Regions from separate parts of the Pseudomonas sp. NUPR-001 genome, predicted to be linked through region 1. Evidence: riboswitches for the same ligand, from Rfam matches in the RefSeq annotation. Region 1 holds a riboswitch; each other region holds the start of a gene.
What was found. A riboswitch is a leader RNA that binds a small molecule or an ion and turns the genes downstream of it on or off. The one in region 1 is predicted to bind cobalamin.

Region 1 (7,381 bases):
CGGTCAACGCGTTCCTCTACTTGTTCTCCAAACTGCCGGCCAAGCCCTATCTGCCGGTTGAGTCCTTTCCTGAACTCAAGCCACTGCAGGACAACTGGCAAGAGATTCGCGCCGAAGCCCAGCAACTGCTGCATGTCGGCGAAATCAAAAGCTCGCAGAACTACGACGACGTCGGTTTCAACTCCTTCTTCAAGAGCGGCTGGAAGCGTTTTTATTTGAAGTGGTACGGCGAAAGCCACCCTTCGGCGATGAAGCTCTGCCCGCGCACCACCGAATTGCTGCAAGGCATTGGTACGGTCAAAGCGGCGATGTTCGCCACCCTGCCGCCAGGCTCGAAGCTGGTACGCCACCGCGACCCGTATGCCGGCTCCTACCGCTACCACTTGGGCCTGGACACGCCTAACGACGATGCCTGCTACATCTGCGTGGATGGCGAGAATTACGCCTGGCGTGACGGTGAAGGGGTGATTTTCGATGAAACCTATATTCACTACGCCGCCAACCACACCGAACACAACCGCATCATCCTGTTCTGCGACGTCGAGCGCCCGCTCAAATACCGCTGGGCCACCGCCTTCAACCGCTGGTTCAGCCGCAACGTCATGGCCGCCGCGGCTGCGCCGAACGATGCCGGTGACAAAACCGGCGGCATCAACCGTCTGTTCACCCGCATCTACAAGATTCGTCAGCGTGGCAAGGCGCTGAAAAAGCGTAATCGCACACGCTACTACCTGGAAAAATGGGCAGTGGTGGCGGCGTTGCTGTTGCTGTTCATCTACATCTGATCTGCACGCTATCGCGGCGCACCCCACCCCGTTCCACATCCTCTTGCTGTACCCGCCCCCCACCAAAGTACTGATTAACTGCGCCCAACGACCAACGGCGCCCCACAGAGAAAAAAACTAGCTTCACTGTTCATGTTGCCAACCGCACAAGGTGAAAACGATGAGCATGATGGACTGGGACGCCTACCGTAAGCAGTTGATGGCCGGTATCGGCGACCTCAAGCAACTGTCCCCTGACACCGTCAACGGTTATATTACCGCCAGCGGCGCCGGGGCCAAAACCAACCACCTGGATGCCAAGACCCGTGAGCTGATCTCGCTGGCGGTGGCGGTCACTACCCGCTGCGACGGCTGCATTGCGGTGCACTCGGCGCAAGCCGTCAAACACGGGGCCAGCCGTGAGGAAATCGCCGAAGCGCTGGGTGTCGCCGTCGCCATGAATGCCGGCGCCGCACTGGTGTACTCGGCGCGAGCGCTGGATGCCGTGGGTAAGGTCGAGCAGTAGCGCCAGCCGTGCCGGCATGCACAAACAGTTGCATGCCGGCATTAACGCTTTCAGACTTGCGGTTCACCCTGCCAGGAACCGCCATGATTCACATCCGCCCCATGACCGCCGCCGACTTCGAACGTTTCTGGCCCACCTTCCAGGCCATTGTCGCGGCCCGCGAAACCTATGCCTTCGACCCAGCCATGAGCCAGGAACAGGCGCGTCAGCTGTGGCTGGAATCACCGCTGCATACGCTGGTGGCCGAAGAGGATGACCAGCTCCTGGGCTCGTACTTTCTCAAGGCCAATGCCGCAGGCCCCGGCAGCCATGTGAGCAATTGCGGCTACATGGTCAGCGAGGCTGCGCGCGGCCGCGGTGTGGCTCGCTTGATGTGCGAGCACTCGCAGCGTCTGGCGCGTGAGCAGGGTTTTCTCGCCATGCAGTTCAACTCGGTGGTCGCCAGTAACGAGGTGGCGGTGGGCTTGTGGCAAAAGCTCGGTTTCGACGTGGTCGGGCGCCTGCCGCGCGCCTACCGGCATGCGCGTCTGGGCCTGGTGGATTGCCTGATCATGTACAAGTGGCTGGAACAACCGCAGCAGCCGATGCTGATCGGGCGCAAGAACATCGAGGCGGTGGTGTCGCGCAAACGCGGCCGCTGATTATTCCGGTAGGAGCGGGCTTGCCCCGCGATTGCGGTGTCAGGTAGATCGCTATCGCGGGGCAAGCCCGCTCCCACAGACTTAAGCGCAACTCATTGACTGCAAAGGCTTTCAATGTTCAGATGCGCGCCAGTTTCAGGTGTCCTGCGCCGCCGTGCGCAGGGTGAAACGGGAAGCCGGTGCATCACTCAAAGTGACTAGTCCGGCGCTGCCCCCGCAACGGTAAGCGAGCGAAGCCTTCGATACACCACTGTGCTCCGGCATGGGAAGGTGAAGGCCTTCATGACCCTCGCAAGCCCGGAGACCGGCCTGAAGCTTTGTTTGGCAACCCCGCGGTGGGCGGGCGCAGGCCGGTTTGCGGGCGCCTGCGCGCGCAATTCCTTCATGCGTTGTTCCCTCCGGGATTCATTCCTTCCAAAGATTGTGGAACGACATGTCCCGTAACTCCAAGCTTCACACCCTGGCGGCCAATGCCCTGGCCCCCTGCCTGGCATTCTCCTTGCCGACCTTCGCCGCAGAAACCGGCACCCTGGCCCTGCCATCGACGGCCATTACCAGCACCAGCGACAACCAAGCGATCAGCCTGGCCACGCCATTGCCGGCCGGCTCGCGCCTGAACCTCAGCGCCATGGACACCCCGGCCAGCACCAGCAGTATCAGCGCCGAACAGATCGAAGGGCGCAACAACCAGACCGTGCAAGACGCCGTCAGCCGCTCGCCGGGCATCACCTCGGTGGCAACGCCAGGCAACGGCAACACCGCGTTCTCGGCCCGTGGATTTCAAGGCCACGGTTCGGTGATGACCTTGTTCGACGGCTCGCGCATGTACACCGGTGCTGGTACCCAGACCTTTCCGGTCGATCCCTGGATGGTCGAACGAATCGACATCATCCGCGGCCCGGCGTCGGTGCTCTACGGTGAAGGCGCCACCGGTGCAGTGATCAACGTGATCCCGAAAAAACCGTTTCTGGGCGAGATCCACAACCACCTGCGCCTCGGCTACGGTTCCTACGACCGCCAACAACTGGGCCTGGACAGTGGTGGTTCGTTGAGTGAACGCCTGAGCTACCGCCTTACCCTCAACCAACAGGCGAGCAACGGCTGGGTGGATCGCGGCGATTCGAAGAACCTGGCGATGAGCGCCGCCCTGCGCTTCGACGCCAGCGACAGCCTCAGCTTTACCCTCGCCCACGAGCGTGGCGACGCCGAGCCGATGAACTACTTCGGCACCCCGCTGATCGACGGCCACTACCGCGACAGCCTGCGCAAGAAGAACTACAACGTACAGAACGACGTGCAGCGCTACCACGATGAGTGGACTCGCCTGAACAGCGACTGGACCCTGAGTGACTCGATCAGCGCCAGCAACCAGCTGTACTACCTGAAAAGCCGCCGACACTGGCGCAACGCCGAGGACTACACCTGGGACAGCAGCCTGGGGCAACTGCAACGTGGCAGCTACCTGGAGATCAAGCACGACCAGGAACAAATCGGCGACCGCCAGAGCTTTACCTTCGACCACAACCTGTTAGGCCTGAACAGCAAAACCGTGGTGGGCGCCGAGTACAACCGTATTCGTTTCGGCATCAACAGCAACTCGCCGTACAACGACATCGGCGGTGATTCTATCGACCCGTGGAACCCGGCACCCGGCGACTTCCACAGCGCCAGCCCGACCCGCCCGCAGTCCCAGAGCACTACCCGCACCTTCGCCCTGTTCGCGGAAAACCGCACGCAGCTGTCTGAGCGCTGGTCGCTGGTGACCGGCGTGCGCCGTGATCAGAACCACATCGACCGTGACAATCTGGTCAACGACAGCCGCAGCGACCGCAGCCTCAGCGGTGGTAACTGGCGTGCCGGCCTGGTGTTTGCCATGACCGACGAGCTGTCGCTGTACGGGCAGTACTCCACCAGTGAAGATGGCGTCAGCGACCTGGTGACTCTCAGCCCCAGCCAGCAAAATTTCGACCTGACAGAAGCCAGGCAAACCGAGTTCGGCATCAAGCAGCTGTTCTGGGACGGCCGTGGTGAGTGGACACTGGCGGCCTATCACATCGTCAAGAAGAAACTCTTGGTCGACAACCCGGTGACCCACCAGAAGGAACAAGCCGGACAACAGACCTCCGACGGTATAGAAGCAACCCTGGAACTGGCCCTGGCCAACCAATGGCAAGTGTCGGCCAACGCCTCGGTGGTGCGCGCCAAATACGATGACTTCGAGCAAACGGTCAACGGCCAGTCGGTCTCGCGTGCGGGTAACCGTCCAGGCAACGTACCGCGACGCACTGCCAACCTGTGGCTGAACAAAGGCCTGGGCTACGGTGTCGATGCCGGCATGGGCGTGCGTTACGTTGATGCGCGTTATGCCGACACCGCCAACACCCAGACCGTCCCGGGCTTCACCGTGGTCGATGCCAACCTCGGCTGGCAGGTACTGCCCGATGTGCGCCTGGGCCTGCAGTTGAACAACCTGCTCGATCGCCGCTACGCCGCGACTGCCCACAGTGGCGAGCAGTGGCTGATGGGTGAACCGCGCTCGTACTTGGCAACCATCGACTACAGCTTCTAAACATCCCCCTGGTAGGCGCGGGCTTGCCCCGCGATCGCGGTGTGTCAGTCCCACCGCGATCGCGGGGCAAGTCAGTGGATATCTGCAAAAAGCTGATTATGCTTCAAACAACCTTGCAGTAATGCAAGACCGCGAACCCCAGGGCCAGGGTGCGGTAATTCGAGTAGGTGCTCCGGCCTATTAAAACAAGTCGGAGAACAGTCATGGCGGCAATCGACAGTACGTCCAGCGGCAGCACGCCCAACCGCGGGATTACCAAAGAAGAGCGCAAGGTAATTTTTGCCTCGTCCCTGGGCACCGTGTTCGAATGGTACGACTTCTACCTGTATGGCTCACTCGCCGCGATCATCGCCAAGCACTTCTTCGCCGGCGTCAACGAAACCACCGCGTTCATCTTTGCCCTCCTCGCCTTTGCCGCAGGCTTTGCCGTACGGCCATTCGGCGCCATTGTGTTCGGCCGCCTGGGCGATATGATCGGGCGCAAATACACCTTTCTGATCACCATTGTGATCATGGGTGTGTCGACCGCGATTGTCGGTTTGCTACCCAGCTACGCCACCATCGGGGTAGCGGCGCCGATCATTCTGATCACCCTGCGCCTGCTCCAGGGCCTGGCCCTGGGCGGTGAGTACGGCGGCGCGGCAACCTATGTGGCCGAACACGCCCCGCAAGGCAAGCGCGGCTACTTCACTTCATGGATTCAAACCACCGCGACCCTCGGCCTGTTCCTGTCGTTGCTGGTGATCCTGACCTGCCGCACGATTCTGGGCACCGAAGCCTTCGAAGCCTGGGGCTGGCGTATTCCGTTTCTGCTGTCGATCTTGTTGCTGATTGTTTCGGTGTACATCCGCCTGCAACTGAGCGAGTCGCCGGTGTTCATGAAGATGAAGGCCGAAGGCAAAGCCTCCAAGGCGCCGCTGACCGAATCCTTCGCCCGCTGGGACAACCTTAAAGTGGTGATCATGGCCCTGCTCGGCGGCACCGCCGGCCAGGCGGTGGTGTGGTACACCGGGCAGTTCTACGCGCTGTTCTTCCTGCTGCAGATGCTCAAGATCGACCCGCAAACCGCCAACCTGCTGATTGCCGGTTCGCTGTTGATCGGTACGCCGTTCTTCATCCTGTTCGGCAGTTTGTCTGATCGCATCGGGCGCAAGGGCATCATCATGGCCGGCTGTATCATCGCCGCCCTCACCTACTTCCCGATCTTCAAGGCATTGACCGAGTACGGTAACCCCGATGTGTTCCTTGCCCAGGAGAAAAACCCGGTCACGGTGATCGCCGATCCCAACCAGTGCTCGTTCCAGTTCGACCCGGTGGGCAAGGCCAAATTCACCAGCTCCTGCGACCTGGCGAAAAGCGTGTTGGCCAAGCGCGCGATTCCTTACGAAAACATGAAGGCTGAGCCGGGCAGCGTCGCGCAGATCCGCATCGGCGATAAAGTCCTGCAGAGTTTCGAAGGCACCGGCATGCCTGCCGCCGACTTCAAAACCCAGAATGATGCCTTCGTCGCCACCCTCACCACCGCCCTGAAAGACGCCGGTTACCCGGAAAAAGCCGACCCGAGCAAAACCAACTACCCGATGGTGTTGCTGCTGCTGACCATCCTGGTGATCTACGTGACCATGGTCTACGGCCCGATTGCCGCCTGGCTGGTGGAGTTGTTCCCGACGCGCATTCGCTACACTTCGATGTCACTGCCCTACCACATTGGTAACGGCTGGTTCGGTGGTTTCCTGCCGACCGTGGCGTTTGCCATGGTGGCGGCTACCGGCGATATCTACTACGGGCTGTGGTACCCGATCGTGATCGCGGTGATGACGGCCATCCTCGGCATCTTCTTCCTGCCGGAAACCAAGGACCGCGATATTCATCACGACTGAGGCAAGGGCTGTACGTGGCACAGCGGGTTGGGCGATGATCACGCCCCCCGCTGTCAATGGAATGAACATGCACGATTTGATGAGTGTCTTTGCCTTGTGTGTCGTCGTACTCTTTTTGAAGATGCTGGCGATTTCCTGTTACCAGGGCTATTACCGCATCAGCCGCCGAACCTTCAAAAACGCCGAAGACGCCAGTTTTGTCGGGCGCCCGGCCAGCGCGCAAGAGCTGCCACAAGTCAGCCGCGCGGCGCAGGCCTGGGCCAACGACCTTGAAAGCATCCCGGTGTTTTTTGTCCTTGGTGCTCTGTGCCTGGTGTACTACCCACCGTTCACCCTTACCGTCGGGTTGATGGTGGTGTTCACCGCTGCCCGGGTGATGCATACCGTGACCTACCTGGCGCGCTGGCAGCCCTGGCGCACGATTGCCTATGCGGTGGGGATCATTTGTCTGTTGGGCCTGGCTGGCATGGTGACCCTGGGGGCGGTACGCCACCTGTAGGCGCGGTGTGTCAGCCATATCGCATCGCGGGGCAAGCCCGCTCCCACTGGCGAATGCAAAAAAACGGGATTGACGCAGTCTCTGCGTCAATCCCGCTTGGTCACCACCTGTGAACTGAAGAACTATCAGTTCCAGGGACGGTCGCCGTTCTCGTCTTTGATGCGAGTCGGCAGGCCCATCACGTCCAGTGCCTTGAGGAACGGCTCAGCCGGCAGTTCTTCAACGTTGGCCATGCGCTGTACATCCCACTCACCACGCGCAACCAGCAAGGCTGCCGCTACCGGCGGTACGCCTGCGGTGTAGGAGATGCCCTGGCTGTCGGTCTCGGCGTAGGCTTCTTCATGGTCAGCGACGTTGTAGATGAAGATCTCACGAGGCTGGCCATCTTTAGTGCCTTTGACCAGATCACCGATGCAGGTCTTGCCGGTGTAGCCCGGCGCCAGCGAGGATGGATCTGGCAGTACTGCCTTGACCACTTTGAGCGGCACGACTTCCAGGCCCT
Region 2 (7,381 bases), 830 kb from region 1:
CACAACGAGCGATCTGCTGCTGGTGCGCGGCGTTGTCGAGCAAACACGCCTGGCCCAGCGTTCGCGTCGGCCCGCTGACGGTCCAGGGCCCCAGCAATTCCGCCAGGCGTTGCAACAGCAGCGGCTCCGCCAGCACGAAGCCCAACCGCACCCCGGCCAGGCCGAAGAACTTGCCAAACGAGCGCAGTACGATCAGCCCCGCCTGCTGGGCATGGGCGCCAATGCTGTGCTGCGGGCTGTTGTCCATGAACGCTTCATCGACCAGCAACCAACCGCCGCGCCGCGCCAGACGCTGGTGCCAGCCCAGCAACTGTGCAGCCGGATGCAGGCAACCGGTTGGGTTGTTGGGGTTGACCACCACCAGCACATCAAGGCTGTCGAGCATCTCATCGACCTCCTCACTGCGCAGTTCGAGCACCTGATGCCCGGCACGGCGCCAGCCCTCGGCATGCTCGGCGTAACACGGCGACAGCACGCCCACCGTGCCGCGCGCGCGTAGCTGGGGCAAGGCCTGAATCGCGGCCTGGGAACCGGCGACCGCCAGCAGGTGCTCGACACCGTAATACCCGGCGGCGGCCTGCTCCAGGCCATCGTCGGTCTCGGGCAAGCGCGCCCAGGCACGCAGTGGAATCTCTGGAATGGCAAACGACCACGGGGCAATGCCGCTGGACAGGTCCAGCCATTGCTCCCGGGCAATGCCGTAGTGCTGCACGGCGCGTTGCAGGCGCCCACCGTGTTCAAGCATAGAGTTCAGCCCCCAGGCACATCAGCAGCAACCACAACCACACACCCTGACACACCAGACGCCAGCCACGCTCGATGGCGTCGGCATCCGCCGCCGGACCTTCGCCCAGTTGCGGGCGTTCGTGCAATTCACCGTGGTACACCGCCGGGCCGCCCAGTTCGACACCCAGGGCGCCCGCGCCAGCGGCCATCACCGGCCCGGCATTGGGGCTGTCCCACAGCGGTGCCTGACGGCGCCAGCAGCTCAGGGCCAGTCGGGTCTTGCCGAGCAGAGCGTAGGTCAACGCCACCAGGCGTGCCGGAATGTAGTTGAGCACATCATCGATACGCGCCGCCGCCCAGCCAAAACGCTCGAAGCGCTCGTTACGGTAACCCCACATGGCGTCCAGGGTGTTGCTCAGGCGATAGAGCACCACACCCGGCGCGCCCGCCACGACAAACCAGAACAGCGCTGCAAACACCGCATCGCTGCCGTTCTCCAACACCGATTCGGTGGCGGCGCGTGCCACGGCGGTTTCGTCCAGCTCGCGGGTTTCGCGGCTGACCAGATAGCCCACGCGCTGGCGTGCCTGCTCCAGATCACCGGCACGCAATGCGGCGGCAACCGGGGTCACGTGTTCGCCCAAACTGCGCAGCCCCAGCGCGCAGTACAGCGCCAGAATTTCCACCAGCCAGCCGATGTAGGGCAGCCAGGACAGTAAGGTGGCCAACAAGGTCAGGGGAATCACTGCCAGAAACCAGGCCGTGACGCCGTGGCTGCGCCAGCCACATCCCCCGGCGTTGAAACGCTGCTCCAGGCGCCCGGCCAGACGCCCGAAAGCCACCAACGGATGCCGACGCCGGGGCTCGCCCAGCAGCGCATCCAGCGCTACACCGGCAACGGTCAGCAACGCCACACTCATCAAGACTCTCCCCACTGGTTTTCAAAGAGCATGTCGCTCAGCGGGCGCTCGGCAGCCCAGCCCTCCAGCACCAGCATCGGCGCCGGGTAAAACGCCCGGACCGGGCCCAGGCACAGAATCGCCAGCGGCTTGGCGCCCGCCGGCATGTGCAACAGCTCGGCCAACGCCTGAGGTTCGAACAACGACACCCAGCCCATGCCCAACCCTTCGGCACGCGCCGCCAGCCACAGGTTCTGGATTGCGCAGGACAGCGAAGCGAGGTCCATCTCCGGCAAGGTGCGGCGGCCGAAAATGTGCTTCTCACGGTCATCCATCAAGGCGGCCACCAGCAACTCAGCGCACTCGCTGATGCCTTCGACCTTGAGTTTCATGAACTCATCCGAACGCTCGCCCAACGCCTCGGCCGTGCGCACCCGCTCGGCTTCCACCTGCGCCTGTATACGCTGGCGCAAGGCCTGGTCGGTGATGCGGATAAAACGCCAGGGCTGCATCAGCCCGACACTGGGGGCCTGATGCGCCGCCGCCAGCAGGCGCGCCAGCAGCTCAGGGGCTACCTCGCCCTTGATGAAATGGCGCATGTCGCGGCGTTCGCCGATGGCGCGGTACACCGCGGCGCGCTCGGCATCGCTGAAAGCCTGATCGCTCATGGCGCCAACAGCGCCGCCGCCGCATGGGGGTTGGAAGCAAAGTAGAAATGCACGTAGGACGCCGTCAAGCGGCCCTGACGGTAGACCGCCTCGGCACCGCGCCCGCCATTGGGGCTGTGCCCGCGGGCAATCGGCTGCAACTCGGTGGTGGTCAGCGAATGGTGGTAGGTGTGCCCGCGCAAGGTGCCCTCCGGCAACTCCACCGCTTGCAACGCCAGGGCAGCCAGGCGCTTCTGCATGACCGCCTCGCCTGCCAACAGGCCGAGCAACTCGGCACGCGTACCCGCGACATCGGTGAGGCTCTCCAGCAGGTAGAGCATGCCGCCACACTCTGCCAGCACCGGCTTGCCGGCCTGGTGATGATCGCGAATCGCCGCCAGCATCGAGGTGTTGGCAGCCAGCGCCTGGTGATGCAGCTCCGGATAGCCACCCGGCAGGTACAGGCTGTCGGTCTGCGGCAGCGTACGATCATGCAGCGGTGAAAAGAACTTCAGCTCGGCGCCCATGGCGCGCAGCAGCTCGAGGTTGGCGCCATAGGTAAAGGCAAACGCCTCATCCCGGGCCACAGCGACGGTTACGCCCTCGAGCAAGGGTTCGATGACCTGCACGCTCGGCGCAGCGAAGGCCACAGCCGGCGGCAACGACGACTCGCAACTGGCTGCCAGCGCCGCAGCGGCGGCGTCCAGGCGCACATCCAGATCGTTGAGTTCACTGGCCTGCACCAGGCCCAGGTGGCGGCTTGGCAGCTCGATCCCGGTTTCCCGCGACAGGCCACCGTACCAACGCAGCCCTTCGGTCAGGCTGCCTTCAAGCAACTGCGCATGACGCAAGGTACCGACACGGTTGGCCAGCACGCCTGCAAACGGCAAGTCCGGCTGGTAGCGCGCCAGGCCCAGGGCCAGTGCACCGAAGGTCTGGGCCATGGCGGTCCCGTCAATCACCGCAAGCACAGGCACGGCAAAATGCCGGGCCAGGTCAGCGCTCGATGGCGTGCCGTCGAACAAACCCATGACCCCTTCGATCAGAATCAGATCGGCCTCACCTGCTGCCTCCCAGAGCAGCCGACGGCTTTCCTGCTCACCGACCATCCACAGGTCCAGCTGGTACACCGGGGCGCCGCTGGCCCGTTCTAGGATCATCGGGTCCAGAAAGTCCGGGCCGCACTTGAACACCCGCACCTTGCGCCCGAGATTGCGGTGCAACCGCGCCAGAGCGGCGGTCACGGTGGTCTTGCCCTGACCAGAGGCCGGGGCGGCGATCAGCACCGCCGGGCAGTGGCGCGTGTCACTCATAGCTCAACGCCTTTCTGGGCGCGGATGCCTGCCTGAAAGGCGTGCTTGATCATGCCCATCTCGGTGACGGTGTCGGCCAGTTCGATCATTTCGTCTTTGGCGCCACGCCCGGTGACAATCACGTGCTGCATCGGCGGGCGCGCCTGCAGGTCGCTGAGCACCTGCTCCAGGTCGAGGTAGCCGTGTTTGAGGGCGATGTTCAGTTCATCCAGCACCACAAAGGTAATGGCCGGGTCTTGCAGCAGTTGACGCGACACCGCCCAGGCAGCTTCAGCGGCGGCAATATCGCGTTGGCGGTCCTGGGTTTCCCAGGTGAATCCCTCGCCCATCACGTGGTAACGCACCTGCTCTGGAAAGCGCCGGAAGAACAGTTCTTCGCCAGTGCTGTTGCGGCCCTTGATGAACTGCACCACGCCACACTGCATACCGTGGCCCATGGCCCGGGCCAGCATGCCGAAAGCGGAGCTGCTTTTACCTTTGCCATTGCCGCTGAGCACCAGCAGCAAACCGCACTCGTTCGGCGCATTGGCAATACGCTCGTCGATCACCGCCTTCTTGCGCTGCATACGCGCCAGGTGGCGTTCGTCACGCTCATTGGATTCAGTCATCGCAGTCTCCGCATAGCACTATCCGTCAGTTCGCAGCGAGCTTGTCGGCACAGGGCCGTACAGCGTTCGCGGCAAAAAAGACAGTAATAGATGAATGGATAAGGCAGACGGAGAAACGCGCAAGGCTGCGGCATGGGCCGAAGGATACGCGCATCACCCTCCGTGATGCCGTTGGCTGTAACAGGCCGGTCTCCGGGCTTGTGAGCGGGGCCTTGAACACCCAGGGTCGTGCGCCTTCCCGGGGTTCATTACCCAGTGGCCATGCGCGACCTTGACTCACCTACCGTTGCGGGGGCAGCGCCGGACTCGCACGCATTAGCGCAGCCACCGGCTTCCCTGTTTCACCCTGCCAGACCGCAGCCCACAGAGCACCTGAAACAAGTCGCGAAGGTTAGAGGGTTGCACCCGGAGCGTCAATGAAAGGTGCTGCACTGGCCTGGATCAATGGCGTGTTTGTCGGCTTGTGTCACCCTGATATCAGTGATATCAAATAGCCATGATCTGGCTGCACTCAATTACAACGATAAAGGAGAGAACGGCATGCAAGGTCTGATCATCAACAACCCGCGCCTGGAATTCCTGCGCCCGGCGCTGGAGCGCTGGGTTGAATGCATTGACCGACTCAACCAGACCCTGGGCGACAGCGAAGCGCCTTACTGGCACGGCGCTCAAACCAACCTCAGTGTGCTTTGCGCTGCCGCCTGGCAAGCTGAGCTCGTGACCTTGCAACACCACCCGAGTAAAAAGCAGCGCGACGAAGGCGACCGCGAAGGACATTGCGACCTGTACATCGCCAATCGTGAAGAGGCCGCCTACCTGCAAGGCAGCCAGCGCTGGCCGCGTATCGGCCGCCTTGACTTGAGCAACGCCCTGCAGGAAACCGTGTTCGCTGCCCGCCAGGTGGCCGCCCCCAGTCAGCTCAAAGTGGCTGCGCTGTTCGCCAGCCCGTGGAAAGCCGGGCAGCATGCCAGCCCGGAAGAGCTGCAGGACCTGGTTGAAGATCTGCAAAAGCATACGGCTTGCGCCATTGCCTGGTATTTCCCTTATGCCTACCGCAAGCTGCATAACGAGGCGGGGCAGTATTATCCGGGGGTTGCCTTGCTGCTCAAGCAGGCTTGAAATCAGGGCACGATCGCGGGGCAAGCCCGTCCCTACAGGGTAGGAGCGGGCTTGCCCCGCGATTGAGTCTCAACGCTTACGACACAACGTCAAACCGTCCCCAATCGGCAACAGGGAAAGGTCCACCCGCGCATCATCCTTGAGCTGTAGATTCAACGCCTGGATCGCCCGCGTATCGTCACTGTCAGGCTGTTCCTGCAACACCCGCCCGCTCCACAGCGTGTTGTCGAACAGCACCAGCCCACCGCAACGCAGCAAACGCAGCGCCTCTTCCAGATAACCCGGATAATTGGCCTTGTCGGCATCGATGAAGATCAGGTCGTAGCGCTCTGACGGCAGACTCGCCAAGGTCTTCAAGGCAGGCCCCAGGCGCAATTCAATGCGCTGTGCCACCTCCGCCTCACGCCAGTAGCGCCAGGCAATCGCGTTGTAGCTGCCTTCAAGATCACAACACAGCAGTTGCCCCTGCTCCATGGCCTGGGCCATGCACAGCGCGCTGTAGCCGGTGAAGGTACCCACCTCGATGACTCGCTGTGCACCGATCAGGCGTACCAGCAAGGCCAGCAATTGCCCTTGCTCCGGCGCTACCTGCCAGCGCGCCTCGGGCAAGGCCTGGGTTTCCACACGCAAACGCGCCAACAGCGGTGTCTCGCGAACAGACACCGCTTGCAGGTAGTGGTAGAGCGCATCGTCGAGGTATAGCGTTTGTGCCGTCATCGCCTACCTCGCCAGGTCAGGGGTTACGCGCCAGTTGAGGCGGCGCCAGAACGCGCTTGGCGTTGAGGTAGGCTTTGTTCCAGTAGCTGTTGGACAGGTAATCCAGACGCACGGTGCCACCGGCAGACGGGGCATGCACGAAGCGCCCCTCACCCACGTAAATGCCAGCGTGACTGACCTGGGAGCCGCCATTGGTGGCGAAGAACACCAGATCGCCCGACTGCAACGCGGTGCGGTCGATAGTGGGCGCACGCATGCCGATCATTTCACGGGTGGTACGCGGCAGTGAAATACCCGCAGAGTCACGATAGACGTAACCGATCAGGCCGCTGCAATCAAAACCCGAATCGGGGGTATTGCCACCCCAGCGATAAGGCGTACCGACCAGACCCAGGGCCTGAAACAGCACATCTTCAGCAACGGGAGAGAAATACACTTGAGGCGCCATGACCACCGGTTTAACCACTTTGGCGGGTTTCGGGGCATGACTGGAGCAGGCACCGAGCAGTGCCAGCAGGGAAAGTAGAGCGAAGCGCGCCTTCATCGCCATGGTCAGAACATCCTGTCTGAAGCCGTCCGGCGGTGTGGCCGGAAATAGTTGAGAATTTAGATTAGACGCTTTCTGTAAACACGCACGGCGACGCGCTTTTCAGCGACGTCGCCGTGGTATGGCAAGGCCAGGGTTCAGTTGCGCGAAATAGTCGTCGCAGTCGGTGCCATGGCCAATGCACGCTTGGCTTCGATAAAGGTTTTGCTCCAGTAGCGATCACCGAGCTTGTCGATGCGCACACCACCGCTGCGGCGGCTGCTGGAGTGAATGAACTGATCGTCACCCAGGTAGATCCCGGCGTGGCTGACACGACCGCGACCATTGGTGCTGAAGAACAACAGGTCACCCGGCTTGAGGTTGTTGCGAGCAACCAGCGGGGCTTTTACGTTGATCATTTCGCGGGTGGAACGTGGCAGGTTCAGGCCGGCTTCTTCGCGGAACAGGTAGCCGATGAAGCCACTGCAGTCAAAGCCGGTGTTCTCGGAGGTACCGCCAAAACGGTAACGGGTACCGATCAGCGACATGCCGCGTTCGAGAATGTTGTCAGCCAGGGCTGGCAATTGGTAAGGCTTGCTGCTGGCGAAATCTTGCAGGTCTTCTTCAGTGGCCAGCTCTTCCTCGAACACCGACGAGGTGGAGGATTTGGCCGAGACCTGAGAAATGACCGATTGTTGATCCTGCTGCTGCGAAACCGGGCTATGCGCCGCGCAGCCAAAAAGCAGGGTCACAAGTGCGAGGGGCACGAGGGGTGCGAAGCGATTTAGCATGGGCACGACCGTGTCTTGAGATTTAAAGAAGTCGA
Region 3 (7,381 bases), 760 kb from region 1:
CAGGTCACAGTCGGCGACGGCCAGCAGCGATTGGCGCAAGCTGGCGGTGTCATCTTGGTGGAACTCAATATACAGGTAATTCTGAAAGCCACTGCTGACCGGGCCGATGCGTTCGCCTGGCTGCACATAGGCATACCAACGCTGAAAGCCCGCTAGCATGCGCAGGCGTTCAAGCTGATGCAGGCCGTCGTAAGTGCGATCTGTGCGGGCAAACGGTGTGACGATGCCGAACGGGCGCAGCACGGCGCCAGCCTGAGGCAACGCCTGCCCGGACAGGGCGCGGTGATAGCAGACCTCCAGCGGCAATTGCCACGTCTGGCGGGTCACATGAATGCGGCTGCCGCCCGGACGCGCACCGACCTCCAGCACTTTCGGCCCGCGGGCAGTCAGGATGAACTCGACATGGGCAAAGGTGCCTTTGAGCCCCAAGGCATTCACTGCATCGTGGGCCAGTTGATGGCAGCGCTGCTTCAGGTCCAGGTCAGGCTCGAGCAGCGAAGGGCTGTAGCGGGCGAAGTGATGAAAATCGCCGCGTCCCATGTCCACTCCGGTGATCACATCAACAATCGGGAAGCTGCTGATCGAACCGTCAGGGCTGATGGCACAATCAATCGAATGGTTCGAGCCTTGCAGGTACTCCTCCAGCAGCAACTGATCCGAGCTCAGGTGTTTACCGGCTACATAACGCTGCAGTGCCGGCCATTCATTGCAGCTGTACGCCAGCAACTCTTCAGCGTTATGGATGCAGCGTACAAACAGGCTGCTGTAGAGGTTCGCCGGTTTGAGGATGAACGGGTAGGGCAGCGCGTGCGGGCGGCCGAGCAGATCCTCGATCTGCACGTGCTGAGAAACCACCTGCAGGTCTGGGTTGCTCGATTGCTCGAAACATCGACGTTGCAAGGCTTTGTCCAGGGTGTTTTCGACGTTGCGATGCAGATGGGCCAAGGCTGGGAGTGCCGAGCACAGCCTGGCGGTGATTGCTACATAGCCTTCACGGAAATTCAGCACACTGGTGAACGCATGCTCGTCCAACAACTGTTGCGTCAGCTTGACCAGCTCAGCGCTCAGCCCTTTGGAAAAGTCGTACTTCGCCGTGGCAGGCAGCAGTGCTGGGTTGGCAATCTTGGCGGTTGTGCTGGTGTCGGCAATCAGCACGGGGGTGATGCCTTCGGCAATCAGTCCTTCATACTCTCCGTCGCGTATGTTGCCGATAATCAGGCAGCCAGGTGCGCTCATGGCTGCACCTGCTGATCAAAGCTGTAATGCACCCGGTTCAGGCGCTGGCAAATGTGCGCCAGGCGATGACGGTCGGCAGGGTCAATGCTGTTGCTCAACACGTTGCCGACAATGGCTGCGAGGGCGTCCAGGTCCTGACCGCTGATACCCAGGCGGGTGATTTCCTGAACCCCGAAACGCAAGCACTCGCGGCTGCCGATGCGTTTGTTGTTGACCCGTATCCCCAGCTCGTTGAGCTGTTGTGCGGCCTGATCGCAGCGAGCGCCTTCGAGCAGCAGCAGATGGGTGTCGGTGGGCTGTACGGTCCAGCCGGGAACGTCCGCCAGCGCGCCTTGCAAGCGTCGGGCATTGCTGCACATGCGTTGGGCGTAGGCCTTGCCGTAGTGGTGCATTTCCACCAGGGTCATGAACAGTTGCAGCAGGCTTGGCAGGTTGGGCGAGGACACCAGGCCCGCGCTGATCGACTGCTCGATTTGCTGCGCCAGGTCGGCGCGCCGACAGACAATCAACGCCCGGTGTGGACCGGGCAGTGACTTGTGGGTATTGCCCTGCAGAATGTCCGCACCTTCATCGAGCGGGTTGGCAAAGGTTTGGCCGGCGATCAGGCCGAGGGTATGGGAAGCGTCGTAAATGATCAGGGTGCGCCTGAAACCGTGGCGGTCGAGCAGCTCGCGCAACGGTCTGATGGCGATCACAGCGGTTGTCAGGCCGTGATCGAGCAACACCGCCGCAGGTTGGTGGCCCAGCCCGTGAAGCTGTTCGTCGAACCCGGCCAGATCGATCTGGCCGTGGTTATCCAGGCGCAAAAAGCGGCTGCGCCTGCCGATGTTGTGCACCATTGGCCGACTGGCGAAATGCCCGCCGCACGCTGGCGCCAGGGAGAAAACCGTGTCGCCGGGGTTGGTGAGGGTGGCCAGCACGCTCAGCGTGCAATGAACGCCGGAAAGCACTCGGTACTCCACGAACGCGGCGTTGAACATCGACTGTGTAGCCTCGGTGGCCAGGGCCTTGAGCTCATCGACCTCGGGAAAATGTTCGACATGCATGCCGTTGAACTCAGCCGCGTAATGGTGTCCCGTCGCAGTTTCCGCGTTGAATAAATAGCGGTCGTAATGACGGTTTTGTCCGAGTGTTCGTGCGGTTTCAGACAGTATGTTTTCATTGGCGGTAAGTGAAAGTGTTGTGTGGCGCCTGACAAGTGCCTGATTGAACTGTTCGATAATATAGTTGTACGTGCTGGGGCAGGTGGCGGCTAAAGAAGCTGAACCTTTCATCAGTGGTTTATCCTGTCGAAATCGATAATCAACATGTCACGCCAACCCTGTTGTGCGCCTTTAAACGTTTGCAGTGGGGAAACTTCATGCAAGAGTGCGCGATCATTCAACACGATTGTTTCCATGTAACGGGTCAGCGTTGCACTGAATACAAGTTCTGCGTGTTCGCGGTATATTCGGCTTTCACCTCCTGTGACTGACTCGCGTTTGATCAGGTGCTGAAAAACGAAGTCATGCCCGTCGCGGTGACGACCTTCGGGTGTAGCCTGGCCTTGATTGTGTGGGTCGCAAAGGGTTCTGAACTGGTGACAGGTCACCTGCCAGTCGTGCGGCCCAACGGTGAAGTCCATCAACGTCAGGTCGGCGGCCAGCAAGGCCATGAGCACCGGCGAACCAGTGAATTCCGGCTCGCTGCGCGCATAGATACGCTCGAGCCCACCCAGCAGCGGGTTGTCGGTTGCGGATTGGTAGAAGCGACAATCGTCGAGGGGCTTCCAGCGTCTTTCTCGCTGAAGATACTCGAACTTGCAGATTCTGCGCTTGCGGATACCGTGTTGCGCACCTAAATAAGCGTCCGCTTCTAACCTGTCCCAGCTGGCATTGAATGCATCACAGGTTTCGCCGCCCAGTTGCGTAACGGGTAGCGCCGGATACTGGAGGCAACTGACATACTGATACGCTTTCAGCTGCATGGAAAGTTCAAGCATTACGGCATTGTCCGAATGCCGTAGAGCTGTGTTAGCGCTCATGTGAAAATCACACTTATTGGGGTGTTTTGGTAATGCTCAGGCATACAAGAGTTCCTTTCTTGTGTGGCTGGTTGCTTGGTGGTAATCATGCTTGTCGCGTTTCTTTGAATTATCAAATCGGTATTTGTAATTCTATGTTGCTGAGTTGTTTGTCTGTAGGGTTGTGAGTTTGTGTATAAACAGGAAATAACTTACAAGTTACGCTATTGCTTTAAACATGTTTGTTTGAGGCTGCAGGCTGCGGTTTGTCGCGTTGACATTAAGGCTCCAGGCATTGACCCGCCTCGCGTGCATGCGTAGCCTTGCGCCTTCGAGGTTCTTCGGCGTTGGCCGAAGCTAAGACGGGAACGCGGTTAAAGCCGCGGCTGCCCCCGCAACTGTAAGCATTGAACGGTTCGACACAGCCACTGCATCGCTGCGGGAAGGCGTCGTTCAACTGGCCAACGGCCAGTAGCATGCAAGCCAGGAGACCTGCCTCGAACCGTTTTCGACATCAACCGGGCGGGGTGATCCGGTGGCGAACGCGCCCAGGCAATACAGCCTGTGGCTCTCGTCGCGCATGCCCGCCATCCTGCCAAGGGCATCCGCATGAAAACACTGGCCAAACTTCCCGTCACGATCGTTACCGGCTTCCTCGGCTCGGGCAAAACCACACTGCTGCGGCACATGCTCGACAACGCGCAGGGGCGCCGCATTGCGGTGATCGTCAACGAATTCGGTGAGCTGGGTATCGATGGCGAAATTCTCAAGCAGTGCAGCATCGGTTGCACTGAAGAAGAGGCCAGTGGCCGTGTCTACGAACTGGCCAATGGCTGCCTGTGCTGCACCGTGCAGGAAGAGTTCTTCCCGGTGATGCGTGAGCTGGTGGCGCGGCGCGGTGATCTGGACCACATCCTTATCGAGACCAGCGGTCTGGCGCTGCCCAAACCACTGGTACAGGCCTTCCAGTGGCCAGAAATCCGCAACGCCTGCACCGTTGACGCAGTGATCACCGTTGTCGACAGTCCGGCGGTGGCCGCCGGTACCTTCGCCGCCTACCCGGAGCAGGTCGATGCGCAGCGCAAACTCGACCCTAACCTGGACCACGAGTCGCCGCTGCATGAGCTGTTTGCCGACCAGTTGGCCAGTGCCGACCTGGTTGTACTGAACAAGGCCGACCTGATCGCTGCCGACGACCTGGCCAAGGTGCGCGCCGAAGTCGAGGAAGAACTGCCGCCAGCGGTCAAAGTCATCGAGGCCAGCAGTGGCCGCCTGCCGCTGGAGGTGTTGCTGGGCCTGGGCGCTGAGTCCGAAGCGCACATTGATGGCCGTCGTACCCACCACGACAGCCACCATGATGGTGACGATCACGACGATCATGACCACGATGCCTTCGATTCGATCTCCATCGAGCTGCCTGAAGCCGACGACAGCCTGCTGCTCGACGCCCTGACGCAACTGGTGGTGCAGCATGGCATTCTGCGGGTCAAAGGCTTTGCCGCGATTCCGGGTAAACCCATGCGTTTGTTGATTCAAGGCGTGGGCACGCGGTTCGATAAACACTTCGATCGCGCCTGGCGTAGCGAAGAGCCGCGCATCACGCGCCTGGTGCTGATTGGCCAGGAGCTCGATGCCGCTGCGCTGGAAGCGAGCCTGCGCGCTGCCCTGGGCGCCTGACCCATGCATTTGCTGCGGACCCAGCCCGGTGGTTTTGTACCGGACGACAGTATTGCCGACCTCGGCCAAACCCCCGCCGAGCTGGTCATTCTCTGCAGCGGTGATTCACACCTGGCACTGTTGGCGGCAACCGCCCAACAGTTGCCAGAAGATTTCCCCAGCCTGCGTCTGGCCAACCCGATGCAGGTTCAGAACCATGCCTCGGTCGACCTTTATGTCGACCAGGTGCTGCGCCATGCCAAGGTCATTCTGGTGTCGCTGCATGGTGGCGTCGGTTATTGGCGCTATGGCGTCGAGCAGTTGCTCGAGCTGGCGGCCCGTGGCGTACAACTGATTCTGGTACCGGGTGATGATCGCCCGGACCCGGAGCTCAGCAGCCTGAGCACGGTGCCAGCGGAGCAGACCGAGCGGCTTTGGCACTTCTTGCGCCAGGGCGGCAAGGCTAATGCCCTTCACCTGTTCAATTACCTGGCCAGCGAGTACCTGCAGCGCGATTACGCCTGGTGCGAGCCGCAGCAGTTGCCGCGCACGTCGGTGTATCACCCGCGTAAAGCCAGTGCTGAACTGGCTGACTGGTTTGCCGAGTGGCAGGTCGATCAACCGGTGGTGCCAATTCTGTTTTACCGCTCGCATTTGCAAGCGGCGAACACCGCGTTTATCGATACGTTCTGTGAACGCCTGCACGCCGCTGGGCTGAATCCTTTGCCGATTGCGCTGGCGAGCCTCAAGGAGGCGGGCTGCCTGAGTCAAGTAGAGGACTGGCTGGACGCGGTCGAGGCGGCGTTGATCATCAACACCACCGGGTTTGCCCAATCCAGCCCGGAACAACCGCACCTGCGGCCGTTTCGCCGGGATATTCCGGTGCTGCAGGCGATCTGCGCGCAAGACAACCAGCCGGGCTGGGAAGCCAGCGAGCAGGGGCTCGGGGCGCGCGACCTGGCCATGCACATCGTCTTGCCGGAGCTGGACGGGCGTATCATCACCCGGCCGATCAGTTTCAAGGACCTGGCCTGGCGCAGTGAGCGCAGCCAGTCGGATGTGGTCTGCTACCGCCCGCATGCCGAGCGCATGGACTTTGTCGCAGAACTGGCGCGGCGCTGGAGCGTACTGGCGCAGTTGCCTAATCAGGACAAGCGCGTGGCCTTGATCCTTGCCAACTACCCGACCCGTGATGGCCGGATTGGCAACGGCGTTGGCCTCGACACCCCGGCAGCGGCGCTGAACATCCTCCGTGCCCTGCGTGATCAGGGCTATCCGCTGAGCGATCTGCCAGAGAACGGCACGGCACTGATCCAGGCGCTGCTCGGCGGCGTCAGTAATGACCTCGACAGCCTCGACCAGCGCCCCTGCCTGCAAAGCATGGCCATGGCGGACTATCGGGCTGCGTTCGCTGCGCTACCGCAAGCTAATCAGGACGCCGTGCGTGAACGCTGGGGCGAGCCCGAGCAGGACCCGATGTGCCGCAACGGGCGGATGATGGTCGCCGGTCTGCGCTTTGGCCTGACCTTTGTAGGCATCCAGCCAGCACGCGGCTATCAACTCGATCAAAGCGCGGTGTACCACGACCCTGATCTGGTGCCCCCGCATGGCTACCTGGCGTTTTACTTCTGGCTGCGCCATGGCTTTGCTGCCGACGCGCTGATTCATGTCGGCAAGCACGGCAACCTGGAATGGTTGCCGGGCAAGGGCGTCGGGTTGTCTGCCAGTTGCTGGCCGGATGCGCTGATCGGGCCATTACCCAACATCTATCCGTTCATCGTCAACGACCCGGGCGAGGGTGCCCAGGCCAAACGGCGTACCCAGGCGGTGATCATCGACCACCTGATGCCGCCGCTGACCCGGGCCGAAACCTATGGCCCGTTGCGGCACCTCGAAGCCTTGGCCGATGAGTACTACGAAGCGCAGTTGCTCGACCCGCGGCGCGCCCGCGAACTGCAACGGGATATTCTCGAGCTGGTGCGCGACAACCATATCGACCGCGAGCTGCAGCTCGAAGGTGCTCTGGATGATGCGGCGGTGTGGCTGCCGCGCTTGGACACCTATCTGTGTGACCTGAAAGAGTCGCAGATCCGTGACGGCCTGCATGTGTTCGGCGAGTCGCCAAGCGGGCGCTTGCGCATCGACACCTTGCTGGCCTTGTTGCGCGTTGCACGCGGTGATGGCCGTGGTGCCAATGCCAGTTTGCTGCGCGCCCTGGCACGGGCGCTGGCCTTGGCTTTCGACCCGCTCGACTGCGACCTCGGCCAACCCTGGGAGGGGCCGCGTCCGGCACTGTTGCAAGCACAGAGTGAGGCGCTCTGGCGTACCAGCGGTGATACCCGCGAACGTTTGGAACTGCTTGCTGGCCAGTGCATTGAGCAGGCCTTGGCAGGCACTGTCGCGCTGGATGATGAGCCTGCCTGGGACGATGTGCGAGCCGTACTCACGGCGTTGCAGCAGACCATTGCACCGCAACTGGACGCTTGC

Region 2: it holds a riboswitch for cobalamin, as region 1 does, so the genes downstream of both, cobO (cob(I)yrinic acid a,c-diamide adenosyltransferase) here and ACP6KB_RS10590 (TonB-dependent receptor) in region 1, are expected to answer to the same signal.
Region 3: it holds a riboswitch for cobalamin, as region 1 does, so the genes downstream of both, cobW (cobalamin biosynthesis protein CobW) here and ACP6KB_RS10590 (TonB-dependent receptor) in region 1, are expected to answer to the same signal.

What each region holds. Positions count from the first base shown of each region.
Region 1 is NZ_CP197353.1:2,306,290-2,313,670, reverse strand. It holds gene lpxO (lipid A hydroxylase LpxO) at 1-785, shown strand, start outside; gene ACP6KB_RS10600 (carboxymuconolactone decarboxylase family protein) at 946-1,290, shown strand; gene ACP6KB_RS10595 (GNAT family N-acetyltransferase) at 1,374-1,931, shown strand; cobalamin riboswitch at 2,052-2,258, shown strand; gene ACP6KB_RS10590 (TonB-dependent receptor) at 2,365-4,500, shown strand; gene ACP6KB_RS10585 (MFS transporter) at 4,704-6,380, shown strand; gene ACP6KB_RS10580 (MAPEG family protein) at 6,448-6,879, shown strand; gene ACP6KB_RS10575 (saccharopine dehydrogenase family protein) at 7,005-7,381, opposite strand, start outside.
Region 2 is NZ_CP197353.1:1,478,995-1,486,375, reverse strand. It holds gene cobD (threonine-phosphate decarboxylase CobD) at 1-745, opposite strand, end outside; gene cbiB (adenosylcobinamide-phosphate synthase CbiB) at 738-1,646, opposite strand; gene bluB (5,6-dimethylbenzimidazole synthase) at 1,646-2,293, opposite strand; gene ACP6KB_RS06870 (cobyrinate a,c-diamide synthase) at 2,290-3,585, opposite strand; gene cobO (cob(I)yrinic acid a,c-diamide adenosyltransferase) at 3,582-4,193, opposite strand; cobalamin riboswitch at 4,360-4,584, opposite strand; gene ACP6KB_RS06860 (hypothetical protein) at 4,734-5,312, shown strand; gene ACP6KB_RS06855 (O-methyltransferase) at 5,382-6,029, opposite strand; gene ACP6KB_RS06850 (C40 family peptidase) at 6,046-6,579, opposite strand; gene ACP6KB_RS06845 (C40 family peptidase) at 6,714-7,346, opposite strand.
Region 3 is NZ_CP197353.1:3,064,623-3,072,003, reverse strand. It holds gene ACP6KB_RS13830 (ATP-grasp domain-containing protein) at 1-1,236, opposite strand, end outside; gene ACP6KB_RS13825 (hypothetical protein) at 1,233-2,510, opposite strand; gene ACP6KB_RS13820 (2OG-Fe dioxygenase family protein) at 2,510-3,217, opposite strand; cobalamin riboswitch at 3,556-3,752, shown strand; gene cobW (cobalamin biosynthesis protein CobW) at 3,848-4,915, shown strand; gene cobN (cobaltochelatase subunit CobN) at 4,919-7,381, shown strand, end outside.